Regions from separate parts of the Mesorhizobium sp. M0862 genome, predicted to be linked through region 3. Evidence: riboswitches for the same ligand, from Rfam matches in the RefSeq annotation. Region 3 holds a riboswitch; each other region holds the start of a gene.
What was found. Region 3 has a riboswitch for cobalamin ahead of NKI15_RS21690 (aromatic ring-hydroxylating oxygenase subunit alpha). Riboswitches for the same ligand answer to the same signal wherever they lie in the genome.

Region 1 (5,060 bases), on a different contig from region 3:
TGGCTAGGCAGTTCGTGTTCTCTTCCGAATCGGTTGGCGCGGGGCACCCGGATAAGTTGGCCGACAACATCTCGGATGCCATCCTCGATGCCATCCTCCGCACAGATCCCAAGGCGCGCGTCGCCTGTGAAGCGTTGGTAAAATCAGGGATAGTCGTTCTGGCTGGCGAGATCACCAGCGATGCCCAGGTGGATTACAGCCAAGTTGCGCGCGATACGATTCTCGACATTGGGTACGACGACGAGGCCGTCGGCTTTGACGGCCGGCGTTGCTCCGTCGTTCATGCCCTCACCGAGCAGTCGCCCGACATCAGCCAAGGCGTTGACGAGGGAAGAGGGCAAGACCTCCAGCAGGGAGCGGGAGATCAGGGCCTCATGTTCGGCTACGCATGCCGCGAAACCGATACCCTGATGCCTTTGCCGATCCAGCTCGCTCATCGCTTGACGAAACGGCAGGCGTATGTCCGGAAGGCACAACAGCTTGGCTGGTTGCGTCCTGACATGAAATCCCAAGTCTCAGTGCGCTATGAGGGGTTGCGCCCGGTCGCCCTGGATACCATCGTCGTGTCGACGCAACATGACGAGCAGGTCTCGCAAGAGACTGTCCGCGAGGGCGTCATTGAGGAAATCATAAAGCCTGTCCTGCCTACCCACCTGGAGACGGAAGGCATCAGAATTCTGGTCAACCCGACGGGGCGGTTCGTAGTCGGCGGGCCGCGCGGCGACTGCGGTCTCACTGGACGCAAGATCATCGTCGATTCCTATGGCGGGATGGGTCGTCATGGCGGCGGCGCCTTCTCGGGCAAGGACCCGTCCAAGGTTGACCGCTCGGCTGCCTATGCAGCCCGCTATGTCGCAAAGAACATCGTCGCTAGCGGACTTGCGGACGTGTGCGAGGTGCAGCTTGCTTACGCAATCGGCGTGGCCAGTCCGGTTTCCGTCATGGTCAACACGTTCGGGACAGCCAGGGTTGAGGAAAGCAGGATCGAGCGCCTCATTCTTGAGTTGTTCGATCTCAGACCGAAAGGCATTATCAAGATGCTTGATCTCTTACGCCCTATATATCGCAATACAGCGACCTATGGCCATTTCGGCCGTGAAGAGCCTGATTTCACCTGGGAGAAGACAGACAGGGCAGACGAATTGCGTCGCGAGGCAGGACTCGCCGCCCCGTGAGACCGGCGAACGGATTGACAAGCGGAAAGCCCATTCCCACCGCGGACCCGCGCCTGGCAGGCGTGACGAGAAGCCGGTTCGGGTTTTTTGGCGGAGACATTGATGCCCGATTATGACGTGCTTTGCATCGGCAATGCCATTGTCGACATCATCGCCCAGTGCGACGACGCTTTTCTCGAGACCAACGGCATCATCAAGGGTGCGATGAACCTCATCGACACCAAGCGCGCCGAGCTGCTCTACAGCCGCATGGGGCCGGCGATCGAGGCCTCGGGCGGCAGCGCCGGCAACACGGCGGCGGGCGTCGCCAGCTTCGGCGGCCGTGCTGCCTTCTTCGGCAAGGTGTCGAACGATCCGCTCGGCGAAATCTATGCCCATGACATCCATGCCCAGGGCGTTGCCTTCGACACTAGGCCGCTTGAGGGACAGCCGCCGACGGCGCGCTCGATGATCTTCGTCACTCCCGACGGCGAGCGTTCGATGAACACCTATCTCGGCGCCTGCATCGAACTCGGGCCGGAGGACGTCGAGGCCGAGAAGGCCTCGGGCGCCAAGGTTACTTATTTCGAGGGCTATCTCTGGGACCCGCCGCGCGCCAAGGAGGCGATCCGGCAGACGGCGAAGCTCGCACACGAGGCCGGACGCGAAGTGTCGATGACGTTGTCGGATTCGTTCTGCGTCGACCGTTACCGGGACGAGTTCCTCGAGCTGATGCGCTCGGGCACTGTGGACATCGTCTTTGCCAACAGCCACGAGATCAAGTCGCTCTACCAGACCAAATCCTTCGACGAGGCGCTGGAGGCTATCCGCAAGGACTGCAAGATTGCCGCCGTCACCCGCTCCGAAAAAGGCTCGGTGATCGTGCGCGGTGACGAGACCGTCACCATCCAGGCGACAACGATCCGCGAACTGGTCGACACCACCGGCGCCGGCGACCTCTATGCCGCCGGCTTCCTCTACGGCTACACGACCGAACGCAGCCTGAAGGATTGCGGCGATCTCGGCTCGCTGGCGGCCGGCCTGGTGATCCAGCAGATCGGCCCAAGGCCAAGGCAGAATTTGCGCCGCGAGGCGGAAGGGGCTGGGTTGCTGTAGATGCGCGGGCAACTAACCAGCCGCCCTACTGACGCGATGACCGCAGTGGCGGAACTGTATCAAAGCTCGCTGATAGCGACAGCCATTCGCTTCGGAGAACTGACCCATGCTGCTGCCGTGAAGCTCGCTGGAGGAGCGGTGCAAGGCGTGCTTGCCATGACGGCATTCACCGTCATCCAGATCGTCACCAGCATTTTCCAGAAGCTCAGCTTGGGGAAGGCCAGTAAGGTTCCTGACGTAACGGAGAACTCGCGGCGTCCGTCGGACTTGACTTGCGATCACGTCCCACGATGCCGAATGCGGGCAGCAGACTGAATATTTCACAATGTTAGACAAAGGCGTAAAACGCGACCATATAACGACATAAACATTTCATTATGCGTCATTGACAAAGAGCGGGTTGCTGTGATTGTCTGCGTGTTGTGGTTCTCGCGTACGGTGCTGCCGCAGCGGAGCTAAGAGGGAAGCCGGTGCGATGCCGGCGCTGCCCCCGCAACTGTTAGCGGCGAGCCAACCCCGCGAGCCAGGAGGCCTGCCACGCGAATTACGTCCACGGGCGGGGTGTCTCGGTGGCCGCTGCAACCCGGCGTTGATGCCGGCCTGCTAGCGCCTTCCTTGTCACCGACGCCCCAATCATCGGGGTATGACATGACTGTCTCTCAGCAAATTCCTGTAGCAACGCTCGGCGTGCCGCGCTTCGGTCGTCGGCGAGAACTGAAATTCGCGCTTGAAAGCTACTGGTCCGGAACATCGTCCGCTGGCGACCTTCTTGCGACGTCGAAGGCGCTCCGTGCCGCTAGCTGGGAAGAGCAGCGCGATCGCGGCGTGTCGAAAATCCCGTCGAACGACTTCTCGCTTTACGACCATGTGCTCGACACCGCAGCCATGGTCGGGGCCGTTCCATCCCGTTACGGCTGGAATAGCGGCGAGGTCCCACTTGACATCTACTTCGCAATGGCGCGCGGCAACCAGGGTCAGACGGAGGATTGTGGACACGCTGGTTACCAGGAGGAGGCTCATGGACTTGGTGTAACCGCGATGGAAATGACCAAGTGGTTTGACACCAACTACCACTACATTGTGCCGGAACTCGATGATGATCAGACGTTCGCCCTCTCGTCATCGAAGCCGGTCGATTACTTCCTCGAGGCTAAAGCTCTCGGCATTCACACACGCCCAGTCATCCTTGGACCCATCACCTTCCTCAAGCTGGCGAAATCGCCTGCCGAGGGGTTCGGTCCCATCGCTCTCCTACCGCGGCTGCTGCCGGTTTACGAGCAGCTTCTGGAGAGGCTGAAGCTGTCGGGAGCCGACTGGGTGCAGATCGATGAGCCAGCGCTTGTCCTCGATCTGAACCCGAACGAACGAGCTGCGTTCGAATTCGCCTATGGCCAGCTGTCGAAAGCCGCGCCCGAGCTGAAGATCATGCTGGCTACGTATTTCGGGTCGCTGGGAGACAATCTCGAAACCGCGATTTCTCTGCCCCTGGCCGGCCTGCATATTGATCTCGTGCGCGCTCCCGAGCAGCTGGAAACGGTGGCTCGGCTCGCTCCGAAGGATCTGGTGCTCTCGCTTGGCTTGATCGATGGCCGCAACGTCTGGCGTGCGAACCTGCCCGCCATTCTCGACCGCATCAAACCGATCGTCGCCGGCTGGCCCTTGGACCGCGTCGAGATCGCGCCTTCTTGCTCGATGCTGCATGTGCCGATTGATCTGCGCATGGAGACGGAACTCGACGCGGACATCAGGTCGTGGCTCGCCTTCGCGGCCCAGAAGACCGACGAGCTGGTCTTGCTGGCCCGGGCCCTGTCCCAAGGCAGGGATGCGGTGGCAGGCGCGTTGAAAGCGTCTGCCGAGGCTGCCGCCACGCGCGTGACATCCACGAGGATCCATGACCCGCTTGTTCAGGGGCGGATCGCTAGCATTCAGGACAGCGCGAAGCGACGAGAGAGCGCTTTTGGCGAGCGCTCCAGAGTCCAGGCCGGCTCACTCGGGCTGCCGCCGTTCCCGACGACGACCATCGGGTCCTTCCCGCAGACGCCGCAGGTACGCAAGGCGCGGGCCGCTCATGCGAAGGGCCAGCTGAGCTATGTCGACTATGAGACGTTCCTGAAGAAGGAGATCGAGGCTGCAATTCGCTGGCAGGAAGAGATCGGGCTGGACGTGCTGGTGCATGGTGAGTTCGAGCGAAACGACATGGTACAGCATTTCGGCGAGCAGTTGTCCGGCTTCGCGCTCACCGAGCATGCCTGGGTACAAAGCTATGGGTCGCGCTACGTGCGTCCCCCCATCATTTTCGGCGACGTATCGAGGCGCAATCCGATGACAGTGCGCTGGTGGCAATTCGCCCAGTCGCTTACGGAAAAGCCCGTGAAGGGAATGCTCACAGGCCCAGTCACCATTCTCAACTGGTCTTTTGTTCGCGACGACGTACCCCGCTCCGAAGCCTGCCGCCAGATCGCGCTCGCCATCCGCGACGAAGTGACGGATCTCGAAAGATCCGGCGCAAGGATGGTCCAGATCGATGAGGCCGCGTTTCGCGAAGGATTGCCACTGCGCCAATCTGACTGGAAAGTCTATCTCGACTGGGCTGTCGAATGTTTCCGGATCGCTTCAACGGGTGTAAAGGACGCGACTCAAATTCATACCCACATGTGCTATTCGGAGTTCAACGAGATCATTCACGCGATCGCTGGAATGGATGCGGATGTCATTTCGGTTGAGACGTCGCGCTCGAAGATGGAACTGTTGGACGCCTTCACGAGCTCCAAATATCCGAACGAAATCGGT
Region 2 (5,060 bases), on a different contig from region 3:
GCGCGACATCGGCGGCCAGCAGCATCGAGCGGTAGAAGAGGATGGGGATGATGGGAGAGTTGATGTTGTCTGCGCCGAGTTCCCGCCCACCCCCCTCTGTCCTGCCGGACATCTCCCCCGCAAGGGGGGAGATTGATCTGTCGTCAACGGTTTCGCCAATCTTAGATGACCCAGACAGCTTCCTGTTCAACGGGGCCGAAGAGGAGCCGGCTTTGGTGACGGCTGATCTCCCCCCTTGCGGGGGAGATGTCCGGCAGGACAGAGGGGGGTGTGAAGGAACGCCGACATTGGCCAAATCCAACTTGCCCACCACGCCGCGACCTGGCTCGTAGTAACCAGCTTTCGGCACGCTAACCGGGTCAGCCGAAGCCGCATCCCGTCCCGCCAGCCCCGCCAATCTTTGCATCAGCGCTGTCATATTCTCCGGCCCGCCCTCGCGGAAATAGCCCAGCAGGCCGTCCAGCTCCGCGCGGGGCAGCGTCGAGGCTTCGATCAGCCTGAGGTCCTCGTCATGGCTTTCACCAGGCAGCAGCGCCAGCTTGATGCCACGTTCGCGAGCAGTCACCGCGAGTTGGTCGCAGCCATAGCGCCACCAGTCATAGCCGCCGAGGATGCGCACCAAGATCACCTTGGCCTGGCGGGCGACGCTGTCGATCCAGAGGTCCACGGACATGGGATGGCGCAGGTCGCGCAGCGCCGCCAGCCGCATCGACGGCAGGCGGGCGGCATCGGCCTTCCACGCCGCCGCGAGGCCGGCGAGGTCGCTGTCGGTGAAGGACAGCGCCACGATATCCGCCGGCGTCTGCCCGAGATCGACGGGCTCGGCGAGATCGTCGAGCGAGGCGGATGTGGTGGTGAGTATATGCATTTCGGCTCGTGGTTTGGATCAGCCGGCGAGTATACGCTCGATCGCCGGGCGGTTCAGTCCTTTCAGGCCAATGACGACAAGACGCGAGCGGCGGTCGTCCTCAGCCGCCCAGGCGCGGTCATAGTAATGATTGACGCGCGGGCCGACGGCCTGCAGCAAAAGCCGCATCGGCTTGCCGCCGACATCGACGAAGCCTTTCACACGCAGCACATTCTGTTCCTCGGCAACCGTGGCGACGCGCTTGGCCAGTTCGTCCGGGTTGGTGATCGAGGGGATGTCGACGATGAAGGTGTCGAAATCGTCATGCTCGTGGTCGAAGGCGCCGTCATGGTGCGATTTGCGGTTCTCGATGTCGTCCTCGACGGCGAGGCCGAGGCCGAGCAGCACCGAGGGATCGAGCTTGCCATGTGCGGTCGGCACGATCTTCACGGCGCGGGCGGAATGTTCATTGATGATGGCGTTGGCGCGGGCCGAACCGGGGGCGTCCATTAGATCGCTCTTCGACAGGATGATCAAATCGGCGCAGGCGATCTGGTCCTCGAAGACTTCTTCGACCGGATCGTCGTGGTCGAGCGTCTCGTCCTGAGCGCGCTGTGCCTGCAAAGCGTCCATGTCGTTGGCGACGCGGCCTTCGGCCAGCGCCGGGCCGTCTACCACGGCGATGACACCGTCGACGGTTACCCGGCTCTTCACGCTCGGCCACTGGAACGCCTGGACCAGCGGCTTGGGCAGAGCGAGGCCCGAGGTCTCGATCAGGATGTGGTCGACCCTCGGTGTCAGCGCGAGGATCTTGTCGAGGGCGGGCACGAAATCGTCGGCGACTGTACAGCAGATGCAGCCATTGGCCAGTTCGACGATGTTTTCCTCGGGGCAAGTGTCGATGCCGCAGCCTTTCAGGATTTCCCCGTCGATGCCGATGTCGCCGAACTCGTTGACGATGATGGCGATGCGCTTGCCGCCGGCATTTTCCAGGAGATGGCGGACCAGCGTCGTCTTGCCGGCGCCGAGGAAGCCTGTAACGACAGTGCAGGGAACACGGGAGAGGTTGGCGGCCGGGTTTGAAGCGTTCATCGTCAGTCCTTCAGCATGTCGAGGGGTGGGATGCGGGCAACGAGGCCGCGCTTGAGGCTATCGGGCCGGCCGCGCCACGGGATGAGGCCGTCGGCCGAAGTCGCGAAGAGCTTTGCGCCGGTAACGAGGTCGGCGCCGCTGGTTGCGGTCAGATCGCCGAAGACATAGCTCCAGCAGCCATCGCGCAGGATCGCGGCGCTGAGGCGGCGCTTGCAATTGCCGAGACATTCGGCGGTGCGGACCCGGATATCGCCGGCAGCGGCGCGGCGTGTGTCCTCAGCCAGCAATTCGCCGGCGCGCGGATGGGCGTCGGAACCGGTCTCATCGCGGCAGGAGGCGCAGACGATGACGGTCACGCCGGTCAGGGCGTCGTTGTCCCTGGACGCAATGTCCGCTGTGCCAGCCGAAAAACTGCTGTTCTGGTCCAAAAACCGTGCTCCTTGCCCGGAAACCCGCCAGGCGATCGGATACTTTGTCTCAGACGGCAGGTCTCCTGGCTCGCGGGTCATCGCCTTGGTTAGCCGCCTTCCCGGTGTTACCCAGTGGCTTTCGGCCTTGGCTCTTCGCTTACAGTTGCGGGGACAGCCGCGGATTTGGGATTTTCGTCCCGCACCGCATTCCCTCTTGGCCCTTGCCGTTGCGGGCAGGGGACCGTCTGGAGCGGATTTAGGCTGTTGCGGGGAGTTGTGTCAACGCGCTGCTACGACATGGCGATGTCGGCCAGGGGTTTCCCCAGATTGCCGGCCGGCGCCACTTCGATGCGCTCAAGGCCAAGCCAGCCCTGCATCTGCTTCAATTCCTCGAACAGCTCTGCGGCAGTTTCCGGCGGCGCGCCGGGTTCGGCGTAGGCGGCGTGGACGCGCAGCACGCTGGCCGGGCGGTCGGCCTTGAGATCGACGCGGGCGACGATCCGGTCGCCGAGCAGGAAGGGCAGCACGTAGTAGCCATATTGGCGCTTGTCAGCCGGGGTGTAGATCTCGATGCGGTAGTGGAAATCGAACAGGCGCTCGGTGCGCGAGCGCTCGAAGACCACCGGATCGAAGGGCGCCAGTAGCGCGCGGGCCTCGATCTTTCGCGGCAGGCGGGCGTCCCTATAGAGGTAAGCCGGCTTGTCCCAGCCTTCGACGTTTACCGGCAGCAACTCGCCCATCTCAACCAGTTCCTCCAACCGGCCCTTCATGTCGGCCGGCGACAAGCGGAAATAATCGCGCAGGTCACCCGACGTCGCGATGCCGTGGGCGCGGGCGGAAATGCGCAGCAATTCGCGGTGCGCGTCCTCGGCCGCCGGCACCGGCAGATCGAGGATCGCCTGCGGCAGAACGCGCTCGGGCAGGTCGTAGAAACGCTCGAAGCCACGGCGGTGCGCCGTGGTGATGCGTCCGACCCAGAACAGCCATTCGAAGGCGTGCTTGGCGTGGCTCCAGCCCCACCAGCCGCCCGAACCTTTCTGGCCTTCCAGTGCCGAAGCGGCAATCGGGCCGCGCTCGGCGACCGCGCGGTAGATCTCTTCGATATAGGCGGCGTGCTCGCGGCCCCATTTGGCGAGGCCGAGATACATTTCGTCGCCTTGCTCGGCCCGCTGCATGCGCCAGCGCATCAGCGGGTAGGTCTCGACCGGCAGGAACGAGGCCTCATGCGCCCAGTATTCGAACACCGTGCGTTTGCGGGTGATGGCCGCATTGTCGAGCAAAGCCAGCGGGTAGGGGCCAAGCCGCGAATAGAGCGGCATATAGTGGGCGCGCACCACCGCGCTGACGGAATCGATCTGCAGCAAGCCGGTGCGCGACAGCACGCGGGCGAGGTGGCGGCGATCGGGCGTGCCGACCGGGCGGGGATCGAGAAATCCTTGCGCGGCGAGCGCGATGCGCCTGGCCGCGGGGAGTGAGATTTTGTCCTTCGTCAAAGTGTCTTGCCTCGAACCATTTTCCCGACTTTAGCCGGCGATTCCGGTCATGCTAGCAGGCAAATGGCGGGAGATGTGTCAGGAGACAAAAGTGGAGTGAAAGATGAAGGAAATCAAACAGGAGGAGATCGGACCAGTTTTTCCCGGCCTGCCGTCCAGCACTGTCTTTTGAACAAGGTTTGACTTGCTTCGCTGAAAGCCGTGCGCTAACCCTCGCCGCGTTGCAGCAAAGGCACCTAAAACGGTTCAGCGGTTAAACTGTCGCGCTTCCGCATTAGGGTTGGTTGCTGTAATCAAAGTGGATTGGCCGCCAACGGAAAGCCGAGCATGAACGTACTCCTCAGTTCATACCTGCCCATCGTCCTCTTCATCGCCGTGGCCGCGGTTGTAGGCCTGGCGCTTATCATCGCGCCGTTCCTGGTGGCTTATCGCAATCCCGATCCGGAGAAGCTTTCCGCCTACGAGTGCGGGTTCAACTCGTTCGACGATGCCCGGATGAAATTCGACATCCGCTTCTACCTGGTGTCAATCCTGTTCATCATCTTCGATCTGGAAGTGGCCTTCCTGTTTCCGTGGGCGGTGTCGTTCTCGAAGATCGGCATGCTCGGTTTCTGGTCGATGATGGTGTTTTTGGCGGTGCTGACCATCGGCTTTGCCTATGAATGGAAAAAAGGAGCGCTGGAATGGGATTGAACGACAGTTCCGGAACGCTCGTCGCGCCGAAGCCCAAAGGCCTGATCGACCCCAATACCGGACGTCCGGTCGGTTCCGACGATCCGTTCTTCCTCGAGATCAACAATGAACTGGCCGACAAGGGTTTTCTGGTCACCTCGACCGAGGCGCTGATCACCTGGGCACGCAGCGGCTCGCTGATGTTCATGACCTTCGGTCTAGCCTGCTGTGCCGTCGAGATGATCCACACCTCGATGCCGCGCTATGATTCTGAAAGGTTTGGCGTGGCTCCTCGCGCGTCGCCGCGCCAGTCCGACATCATGATCGTGGCGGGAACGCTGACCAACAAGATGGCCCCGGCTTTGCGCAAGGTCTACGACCAGATGCCGGAGCCGCGCTACGTCATCTCGATGGGCTCCTGCGCCAATGGCGGCGGCTATTATCACTATTCCTATTCGGTGGTGCGCGGCTGCGACCGCATCGTGCCGGTCGACATCTATGTGCCCGGCTGCCCGCCAAGCGCCGAAGCGCTGCTCTACGGCATTC
Region 3 (5,060 bases):
TAAATCACTCGGCCTATGCTTGGCAAGACAAAGACCCGCGAACACAACGCCTGCGTCGGCGACCGTTGCGGCGAAGTCGACCGGCTCAAGCCTCGATTTCGAGCGCCGACAACGGTTTCGAGCAGCAGGCAAGGATGAAACCGTCATCGATCTCGTGGTCGAGGATGCCGCCATTGTGGCTCATCTCGACTTCGCCGGAGACCTTCTTCACCTTGCAGGTGCCGCACAGGCCGAACTCGCAGGCGGCGGGAATCCGCACGCCCGAGCTGCGCGCGGTCTGCAGCACGGTCTGGCCGGCGACGCAGCCGGCATCGACCTCCGAAAGCGAGAAGCGGATCGGCGTCACGGCTTCGACAGGTGCAGCGATGCCGTCCTCGACCGGGGAGGCAAACGGCGCCGGAATTTCCTCCACCACAGGCGCGGCAAAGCTCTCCTGATGGTATTTCGTCATGTCGAAGCCGGCGGCATCCAGCATGCCGCGCACGGCGCGCATGAACGGATCGGGGCCGCAGCAGAAGATTTCGCGCTCGCGGAAATCCGGAGCCAGCAGGGGCAGCCGGATCGCGTCGATGCGCCCCATATGACCGTACCAGCCCTCGCGGCTGGAACGTTCCTCGATCATGAAGCCGAGCGACAGGCCGGGCATATGGCCGCCGAGCAGTTCGAGTTCCTTGCGGAAGATGATCTCTTCGGCACGCCGCGCGCAGTTGACGAAACCGACATCGGTCCATGGCGCGCAGTCGTTCAGCCAGCGCAGCATCGACATCATCGGCGTCACGCCGGAGCCGGCCGAAATGAACAGGTATTTGGCCGCCGGGTGGCTGTGCAACGAGAAGTCGCCCGCCGGTCCATAGGCCTTGACGTGCGAGCCGGGTGCCAGATGGTCGAACATCCAGCGCGTGCCGATGCTGCCGGCCTGCGCCTTGATCGTCACCGCGATCGAAAACGGCCGCGATGGCGACGACGACAGCGTGTAGGTGCGCATCAGCGGCCCGTCCGGTGTCGGCAGTTCCAGCGTCAGGAACTGGCCCGGCTTGTAGCGGAACCAGGTCTGGTTGTCGGAGCGGAAGGTGAAGGTCTTGACGTCGGGCGCCTCGTCGCTGACGCCGATCACTTCCAGCACCTGCAGCCTATCGTTCCACGGCGCCATCTGGTCGAGATGGCGATAGAGCCCAAGATCCGTCATCGCATTCATCCTCTGGTCCCTCTTCGCCTGCTCCAGCTCACGCGACGCTGCGCAGCGCCGGCCGGCCGCCTTCGGCAAGGCGCGGGCCGATGAAGGCCGCGTACCATTCGACGAACTGGATCACGCCGCCCTCGTGCAGCTCCGAATAGGGGCCGGGCTCATAGGCCGGAGACAGGATGCCAAAGGCGTTTTCCTCGACGATGCGGCGGTCCTGGTCGTTGGTCTCCGTCCAGACATGGGTGAGCTCCTCAAGGTTGTAGTCGACCCCCTCGACCGCATCCTTGTGCACCAGCCACTTGGTCGTCACCGCGGTTTCGGTGGCGCTGATCGGCAGCACCCGGAAGGTGACCGCATGGTCGATCAGTATGTGGTTCCAGGTCGTCGGATAGTGGTAATGCATCAAGGTGCCGATGCGGTCGGCGGCAACAGTGTCGGACAGGTTCTTCGTCACCGCGCGCTTTCCGGACATCGTGTAGCTGACGGCATCGCGCAGCAGCGGCGCGCGGGTGGCGCGGTATTGCCCGGCCGGATCGATGCGGAACTTGCTCGGCAGGCCCGCCGCCTCGCATTTCGCCCAGTGCGCCAGCATCTCCGGATCGCTGTCGGCGCCCTGCACGCCGGTCACCGTCGGCGCTTCGGGGAATGTCTTGCACAGCTCCGGATGATTGCCGGCGCAGTGATAGCATTCGCGGTTGTTTTCCCAGACCAGCTTCCAGTTGCCCTTCTCGATGATGGTGCTCTCGAAGGCGACCTTGGCTTCATTCAGCCGGTGCGGCTTGAGGTAGGGCTCTATCATGGCGCGCATCGGCGCAAAGTCGGCAGGTTCTTTCGCCAGGCAGATGAAGATGTAGCCGCCGACGCTCTCGCAGGCGACGGGCTTCAGGCCGAACTGGCTCTTGTCGAAACCGTCGGCCATCTGGCGGGCAAACAGCAGCCGGCCGTCAAGCTCGTAGGTCCACTGGTGATAGGGGCAGACAAGCTTTGCCGCCATGCCCTTCTCAGTGTTGCAGACACGGCTGCCGCGATGGCGGCAGGAATTGTGAAAGGCGTTGATGTTGCCCTTCTGGTCGCGGACCAGCACCACCGGATAATCGCCGATCTGCACGGTGATATAGCTGCCGGGCTTCGGCAGTTCGCAATCATGGCCGATGAACAGCCAGTCGCGATACCAGATGTGCTCCATGTCGAGCTTGAAATAGTCCGGGTCGGTGTAGAAGGGCTGTTCCAGCGAAAAGCCTTGCTTGCGGCCGTTCAGGAGCCTCAGCATGTCGTTGCGCGTATCCATAGTTCTGTCCTCGTGGTTTAAGGACTGAACTTGGTGGTGATGGAGGAAGGATCGGACTCAGGCCGGCGCGGCGCCGGACATGCACTATCCACCTCTTGACCGCCCACCGCGATCAGTCGAGTCTATGCATCTCGGGCTGGTTTCCGGGCTCTGGAGTTGTCCTTGCGGACCATCGCGACACCTTCCCAGGCTCTTGCCCAGTGGTCTCCCGTTGCGACTTCAACTCCACCACCGTTGCGGGGGCAGCGCCGGATTCTGACCGGCTTCCCAATTCTCCGCTGCGTCGTCACGAAGCGGCACCTGAGATGCGATCATCTAATCACGGCAGCGATCGCGACGTCGGCATGAAAGCGACATCATATCCATGCGGCGCGACACGCGCGGCATACGCCCCGCCGACCACCGAAGGGCTGAGATCCTGTCTTGCGGCGCTATCATCGCCGTTTCGAATCGCTGCGGATCCAGTTCCGATCGGGGGCAAAAAGGGCTCAACGGTATCGAAAAGTTACTATTAGCAATCTCTAATCGAACCGAACGGTTCGTTTCTGTTGACAATGCGTGCAGGACGGTGTGAACGACGGCCCGGAAACCGACACCGGAGCGAACCACTCGGTTCGACATAAGCAACTGAAAACAATACGATAAATGACCATAGAAGAACTTCCTGGCACAATTTCAAGGTGCAGGACCGTGGTCCACACGGAACAACTTCGTGATTGGAAACCAGCCTATGGCTTTCCCACATCGGGGCTGTCCGAACGACGCGAATTCCTCCCAAGACACGCCGCTAGACGGACAGACAAACTGGAGTCCTAAAAATGAAAAAGATCATCCTCACTGCCGCAGCCGTTTTGGCGATCACCGGCAGCGCCTTCGCCGGTAGCGACAATTACGGTTCCAATGGTGCGAACCAGCCAGCCGTCTCGGTCGACAGCTCGTATACGGCTTCCATTCAGAAGCCGGCGCACGCTGACAAGCAGCCTGTCGTTCAGGGCGCCGACCGCGACCTCTACGGCAATCGCTGATCCCGACCAAAGAAGGGCGGCTAACCCGTCGCTCTCGGGATCCCAAAAAATTCAGGAGTATTTGAAATGAAAAAGATCATCCTTGCTGCCGCCGCCGTTTTGGCCATCTCCGGCAGCGCTTTCGCCGGTAGCGACAACTACGGTTCGAACGGCGCCAACCAGCCTGCGATTACGTCGACCGATAGTGGCCATACGGCTTCGGTTGAGAAGTCGGCTCCAGCCGAGCAGGCGCCTGCCCACGGTGCCGACCGTAACCTTTTCGGCCGCTAAAAGCCGGTTTCCAGCACGTGGCGGGCTTATCCGCTGCAGCTGGCGGCATCAGAAAAATTCAGGAGACTAAAATGAAGAAGATCGTTCTTGCCACCGCAGCCGTTCTGGCTGTTTCGAGCGCTGCCTTTGCCGGCAGCGACAATTATGGCTCCAATGGCGCCAACCAGCCGGCCGCTGCCGTCGACACCACCCGCACTTCGTCGACCGGCACCAACTCGGCGGTCTACAAGCTGCTGAACTCGTCGAACGACCAACAGAAGTTCGTTCCTCAGAGCAGCGACAGGGATCGGTTCGGCAACAACTAACAGCCGAAGCTTAAAAAAAGAGCGGCGGGCCTGGCCCGCCGCTCTTTTTTCATGCCTGTACGACGCAGCTATCTCAAGCCGCCTTCACTTCCACCGGCTTGAGCGAGAAGGAGTGCCCATCGGCGTCGAAGATGTGCAGGTCCCCGGCATCCGCGGTCAGTCGCAGCTTTGCCCCGCGCTTGACCTCGACATTGCCGGGCAGCTTGGTCACCAACGGCAGGTCGGCGCGGCCGATATCGACATAGACAAGCTGCACCTCGCCGAGTTGCTCGACATAGTCCACCACGCCCTCGAAAAGATATTCCGCGCCGGTGGCGGCCGACAGATCCTCCGGCCGCACGCCGAAGCTGACTGCCGCACCCTTTGCTGACGCCGGCGTTGCGATCGGCACCGTTGCCTTGCGGCCGCCGACATGGCTGACGATTGTCGGGTTGCCCGTCCTGTCGATTGTCGCCGGCAGGATGTTCATGGCCGGCGAGCCGATGAACTGGGCAACGAACAGATTGCCGGGCTTCTTGTAGAGGTCCATCGGCGTGCCGACCTGCTCGATATGGCCGTCCTTCAGCACGACGATGCGGTCGGCGAGCGTCATCGCTTCGACCTGATCGTGGGTGACGTAGATCATGGTCGTGGCAGGCATCGATTCCTTGAGCTTGGCGATCTCGATGCGGGTCGCGACGCGCAGCGCCGCGTCGAGATTCGACAGCGGCTCGTCGAACAGGAACACTTTCGGATTGCGCACGATGGCGCGACCGATGGCGACACGCTGGCGCTGGCCGCCCGACATCGCCTTGGGCAGGCGGTCGAGATATTTGGTCAGCTGCAGGATTTCGGCGGCCTGCCGCACCCGCTTGTCGATCTCGGCCTTGCTTTCCTTGCCGATCTTCATCGAGAAGGCCATGTTGTCGTAGACGGTCATGTGCGGATAGAGCGCATAGGACTGGAACACCATGGCAATGCCGCGCTTGGAAGGCGGCACGTCGTTCACC
Region 4 (5,060 bases), on a different contig from region 3:
GGCCTTTCTGATTGATCTCGCAGATCGCGGCATCCTCCTCCAGCACCTGGGTGCCGAAGGCGACGACATTGTCGATGTCCGTCTCAGCCAGCGCCTCGGGCGCGAACAGCCATTCGGCGGTGAGTTCGGTCTGTTCGGGACCGAGCGGCATCAGTCGCACCGTCCTGACATAATCGACATGGCCGACGATGAACATCGAGGGCAGGCTGGTGGCATAGGTCTGTCCGGCCGCACGCTCGGCTGGCGTCAGGCCCGGGAAGACCGGGCCATGGGCATGTCCGTCGCGCGACCAGGTCTCGGCGCCGGCGCGCAGGCCACCCGAAAACTCCGGCGCGTCATTGTCGGCATGGCGGACCCAGTCGGGGTCGTCGTGCCGGCTCATCAGGCCGCGGCCGTATATCGGCACCAGCCGAGACAGGTCCTTGTGGACGCCTGGGCAATGCAGGCACTCGTTGAAGTTCTCCCAGAAGATCTTCCAGTTGCAGTTCATCACCTTGCGCAGGACATGGCCTGATACCAGCGTTTCCAGCGGCCAGTTGGCGAGGTCGCCGGATGCGGGATCGAAGGAGGTCCCGGCGGAGCCGGCCGCAGCCTGCTGAAGGTTCACAAAGACAAAACCGCGCCACACCGACAGCGCCACCCGGTAGAGCGGATGATCGGCCTTGTCGAAACCATCTGGCAGCGATTTCGAGGGAACGCGCACGAGATCGCCGCGCAGCGAGTAGGACCAGGCGTGGTAGGGGCAAGTGATGAGCCGCGCTTTCAGCCGGCCCTCGCTTTCCTGGCAAAGCTGCGAGCCGCGATGCCGGCAGGTGTTGTGGAAGGCGCGCAACTCGCCGGTCTCGTCCCGCAGAATGACGATTTCCTGCGTGCCGACGCGGAATGTCCTGAACGCCAGCGGCTGGGCGAGGTCGGCCTCGCGGCAGACGAGCAGCCAGCTTTTGTGCCAGATGGCGTCGAGATCGCGCTGGTAAGCCTCGCTATCCCAATAGGCCGATGACGGTAGCGTCGGTTCGGCCCGGCTCAGGCCGTTATAGGGGTCGCGCTCGCTCGGGCTGGGATGCATGGCTGGCTTCCTATGAAGCGTCAGCCGACACCCCGGCAAATCGTTTGTCAATCAGAGTGCCGCATTGCCGGTTGCAGGCGCGGCGCATAATCATGTCGTGGACACGGGACATTCGGAAATTGGGGGCATTCGGAAGTGGCCGCACGACAGATGTCGCTTACGCCGGAGCTGGTCGCGCGCTGCTGGCGCGAGATCAGAGACCCCGGGCCGGATCCGGACGCGATGCATCTCGATGACGCCGACTATGACGCGCTGCTGGATGAATTGCAGGTCGAACTCCCGGACAGCGAACCGCTATGGCTGTTCGGCTATGGATCGCTGATCTGGAAACCGGAAATAGATTATGTCGAGGACCGCGTTGCGCTGGCGCGCGGCTGGCATCGGTCCTTTTGCATGAACATCACGCGCTGGCGCGGCACCAAGGACAGCCCCGGCCTGATGATGGCGCTGGACCGTGGCGGACAATGCAAGGGCGTCGCCTTTCGGCTGACCGGCAATAACCGGCGCGAGCAGTTGGGCCGGCTTTTCCGGCGCGAAGTCACGCTGAAGCCGACAAGCTACCGGCCGCGCATGCTCAAGCTTGCAAGCGAGGCCGGACCGCTCAGGGCATTGGCCTTCGTCATCAACCGCAACGGCCTGACCTATTCAGGACCGCTCGACGAGGGCAAGGTCGTCGAAAGGCTGGCAACGTCCTGCGGGCACTGGGGGTCGGGCGCCGACTATCTCTACAACACGGTGAAAAACCTTGAAGAGCGCGGCATTCACGATCGCCATCTGTGGCGGCTGCAGCGGCTGGTTGCCGAGCGGATCACCGCGTTGAACCCGTAACGCCGCATGGCGCATTCGCGCTGTTGGCCGGCGGAATTTGGTTTGCCGGATGCGGCCGTTTCAGCCTATAGTCATGCATGTCGTCGGTTCCGTTAGGGACCAAGAGGGAATGCGGTGAGGGCTGACTTGTTGGCCCAATGCCGTGGCTGCCCCCGCAACTGTGTGCGGTAGTCCTCTCCAAGCCACTGAGGATTTTTTCTTCGGGAAGGTGGGGAAGGGCGCTGATCCGCGAGCCAGGAGACCTGCCGGCGACAGGGAACTGACTTCGATGCCCTCGGGTGGAGGGCGAAAGGACAAGATATGAATACCGCTTCCGTCTCCCTCGGCGCTTCCGTCTCCTCGCAGTCGCGCTTCATGCAGCTCGTGCTTAGCGCGTTTCTGGGGATTTTCGTCGTCGGCGTTGTCGGTTTCTCGCACATCGATGCGGTCCACAATGCGGCGCACGACTATCGCCATTCGATGGCGTTTCCCTGCCACTGACGAGGATCTGACATCATGAACCTGTTTCGCAACGTCGTGTTCATCGCGGCGATCGCAGGGCTCGTGGCCGGTGTCGCTCTCGCCTGCATGCAGGCCTACGCCACCGTGCCGCTGATCCTCAAGGCGGAGGTCTACGAAAAGGCTGGTGGCGGCCATGAGCATGAGCATGCCGCGGCGCCCGCCGCCAACGCTGCGGACACCAATGCCATGAGCACCGCCGCGCCGGCGGAAAATGCCGTGAGCAGCGCAGCCCCGGCTGAAGCAGCCGCGCCGGCGGAGGACGAAGGCTGGGCGCCGGCCGACGGCTTCGAGCGTTTCGCCTTCAGTGTCGTCGCCAATATCGTCACCGGCATCGGCTTCGCGCTGGTCCTGGTGGCGGTTTCCGAGTTCGCCGGCGGCATCGGCAGCTGGCGCCAGGGCGTGTTCTGGGGTCTGGCGGGCTTTGCCGTGTTCACGCTGGCGCCGGGACTCGGCCTGCCGCCGGAACTGCCGGCAATGCCGGCGGCCGATCTCATACAGCGCCAGATCTGGTGGTGGGCAACGGTGATGGCAACCGCGATCGGCCTTGCCCTTATCACCTTCCGCACGTCGGCGCCCCTGACCGTGCTCGCCGTCGTCCTGATCGTCGCCCCGCATATTGTCGGCGCGCCGCAGCCTGACAGTTTCGTAACGCCGATCCCGGAGGGCCTGCATCATCAGTTCGTGGTGGCGGTGACGCTGACCAATCTGGTGTTCTGGCTGGTGCTCGGCGCAGTTGTCGGCATAGTGCACTCGCGCTTCACCGGCACCGCGACCAGCCTGCGCGACAGCTTTGCCTGATCGCAGTTTGACCTTCATCATCGGCGGTGCGCGCTCCGGCAAGAGCGCGCATGCCGAAACTTTGGCGACGGCGTTGCCGCCGCCATGGGCCTATATCGCCACAGCGCAAGCCTATGACGGCGAAATGCGCGAGCGCATCGCGCAACACCGCTCGCGCCGCGGCGAGGGATGGGCGACCATCGATGCTCCGCTTGATCTTGCAGGTGCGCTCGAGGCATTGCCGGACAACCAGCCGGTGCTTGTCGACTGCCTGACGCTTTGGCTGACCAATCATATGCTGGCCGATCATGATCTAGAGGGGGAGTGCCGACGGCTGGCCGATGTGCTTTCGTGGCCGCGCGGGCCGTGGTTCGTGGTCTCCAACGAAGTCGGACAAGGCATCGTGCCCGACAATGCGCTGGCACGCCGGTTCCGCGATGCCGCCGGCAGGCTCAACCAGCAGATCGCGGTGGTAGCTGATATGGTGCTTCTGATGGTGGCGGGGCTGCCGCTCAAGGTGAAATGAGATGACCGATATCGACGCAAAAGACGAAGAGCGCCATCGCGCCAAGATGGCCAAGCGCAAGGCGGTGCAGGACGCCGAGGTCGCGGAAAAGACGGTCGAGAAGGGGCTGCTGATCGTCAACACCGGACCCGGCAAGGGCAAGACCACGGCTGCCTTCGGGCTGGCGCTACGCATGCTCGGCTATGGCAAGCGCGTCGGAATCGTCCAGTTCATCAAGGGCAAATGGCACACCGGCGAGAAGGATGCCTTCGCGGCGTTTGGCGGCCGCGTCGTCTGGCACACGATGGGCGAGGGTTTCACCTGGGAGACGCAGGATCTGAAGCGCGACATTAAGGCGGCCGAAGCCGCCTGGGCCAAGGCGCTGGAGCTGATCGCCGATCCCTCGATCAGCCTCGTCGTGCTGGACGAACTGAACATCGCGCTGCGCTACGACTATCTCGATCTCGACCGAGTGGTGGCGGCGCTGAAAGCGCGGCGCGAAGGTCTGCATGTCGTCGTCACCGGCCGCAACGCCAAGCCGGCGCTGGTCGAGGCGGCGGATCTGGTGACGGAGATGGGCGTGACGAAGCATCATTTTTCGGCCGGCGTGAAGGCACAGCAGGGGATCGAGTTTTGAGGGGTTTCGTACCCTCCCCCTTGTGGGGAGGGTCGATCCGCGAAGCGGATCGGGGTGGGGGTCCTCGTAGGTCGCAGTCCCCCACCCCGGCGCTTCGCGCCGACCCTCCCCACAAGGGAGAGGGTAAAGGAAGGGCGACGGTACGCTCTCAGAACGTCACCGCGATAAGCACCGCCGACAGCAACCCGAACAGCCCAATCAGCAGATAGTCCGCCACCTGGTACAATTTCAGCGCCTGCCTGATGTCCTGGCTTTCCGCCGCGCGCCTACCGCCTTCGCCCATATAGGCGTCCTCGACGATGACGCCGCCATAGCTGCGCGGGCCGGCGAGCGCCAGGCCGAGTGCGCCGGCCATTGCCGCTTCCGGCCAGCCGGCATTGGGCGAGCGGTGCTTTTTGGCGTCGCGCCGCATTGCCTGCCATGCATTGCGGGGGTCGGCATCCTTGACGCCGAAGGCCGCCAGCACGATCAGCAGGCCGGTCAGGCGCGAAGCCGGCAAATTGATCCAGTCGTCGAAAAGTGCCGCCGCCCGGCCGAAGGCTTCGTGGTGTGGCGAGCGGTGGCCGATCATCGAATCGGCGGTGTTGGCGGCCTTGTAGGCGACGCCGCCGGCCAGACCGCAGACACCTGTCCAGAAGGCGGGCGCAACGATGCCGTCGGAGAAATTCTCGGCCAGGCTTTCGATGGCGGCGCGGCTGACGCCGGCGTGGTCGAGCTTCTCGGGATCGCGGCCGACGATGCGCGCA

Region 1: linked by a shared signal. The riboswitch ahead of metE (5-methyltetrahydropteroyltriglutamate--homocysteine S-methyltransferase) and the one ahead of NKI15_RS21690 (aromatic ring-hydroxylating oxygenase subunit alpha) in region 3 are both predicted to bind cobalamin.
Region 2: linked by a shared signal. The riboswitch ahead of NKI15_RS04895 (DUF1636 family protein) and the one ahead of NKI15_RS21690 (aromatic ring-hydroxylating oxygenase subunit alpha) in region 3 are both predicted to bind cobalamin.
Region 4: linked by a shared signal. The riboswitch ahead of NKI15_RS04660 (CbtB domain-containing protein) and the one ahead of NKI15_RS21690 (aromatic ring-hydroxylating oxygenase subunit alpha) in region 3 are both predicted to bind cobalamin.

The regions. Positions count from the first base shown of each region.
Region 1 covers NZ_JAMYOJ010000030.1:35,789-40,848, reverse strand. The annotation lists gene metK (methionine adenosyltransferase) at 1-1,175, shown strand, start outside; gene NKI15_RS29065 (adenosine kinase) at 1,278-2,270, shown strand; gene NKI15_RS29060 (hypothetical protein) at 2,316-2,585, shown strand; cobalamin riboswitch at 2,677-2,824, shown strand; gene metE (5-methyltetrahydropteroyltriglutamate--homocysteine S-methyltransferase) at 2,919-5,060, shown strand, end outside.
Region 2 covers NZ_JAMYOJ010000002.1:468,157-473,216, reverse strand. The annotation lists gene cobN (cobaltochelatase subunit CobN) at 1-868, opposite strand, end outside; gene cobW (cobalamin biosynthesis protein CobW) at 887-1,939, opposite strand; gene NKI15_RS04895 (DUF1636 family protein) at 1,942-2,367, opposite strand; cobalamin riboswitch at 2,406-2,610, opposite strand; gene NKI15_RS04890 (winged helix-turn-helix domain-containing protein) at 2,640-3,842, opposite strand; gene NKI15_RS04885 (NADH-quinone oxidoreductase subunit A) at 4,170-4,535, shown strand; gene NKI15_RS04880 (NuoB/complex I 20 kDa subunit family protein) at 4,526-5,060, shown strand, end outside.
Region 3 covers NZ_JAMYOJ010000015.1:28,616-33,675, reverse strand. The annotation lists gene NKI15_RS21695 (FAD-binding oxidoreductase) at 86-1,186, opposite strand; gene NKI15_RS21690 (aromatic ring-hydroxylating oxygenase subunit alpha) at 1,224-2,471, opposite strand; cobalamin riboswitch at 2,589-2,790, opposite strand; gene NKI15_RS21685 (DUF680 domain-containing protein) at 3,290-3,496, shown strand; gene NKI15_RS21680 (DUF680 domain-containing protein) at 3,563-3,766, shown strand; gene NKI15_RS21675 (DUF680 domain-containing protein) at 3,838-4,071, shown strand; gene NKI15_RS21670 (ABC transporter ATP-binding protein) at 4,145-5,060, opposite strand, start outside.
Region 4 covers NZ_JAMYOJ010000002.1:422,267-427,326, reverse strand. The annotation lists gene NKI15_RS04670 (aromatic ring-hydroxylating oxygenase subunit alpha) at 1-1,066, opposite strand, end outside; gene NKI15_RS04665 (gamma-glutamylcyclotransferase) at 1,202-1,894, shown strand; cobalamin riboswitch at 1,962-2,158, shown strand; gene NKI15_RS04660 (CbtB domain-containing protein) at 2,195-2,374, shown strand; gene NKI15_RS04655 (CbtA family protein) at 2,390-3,193, shown strand; gene cobU (bifunctional adenosylcobinamide kinase/adenosylcobinamide-phosphate guanylyltransferase) at 3,186-3,698, shown strand; gene cobO (cob(I)yrinic acid a,c-diamide adenosyltransferase) at 3,700-4,314, shown strand; gene cbiB (adenosylcobinamide-phosphate synthase CbiB) at 4,463-5,060, opposite strand, start outside.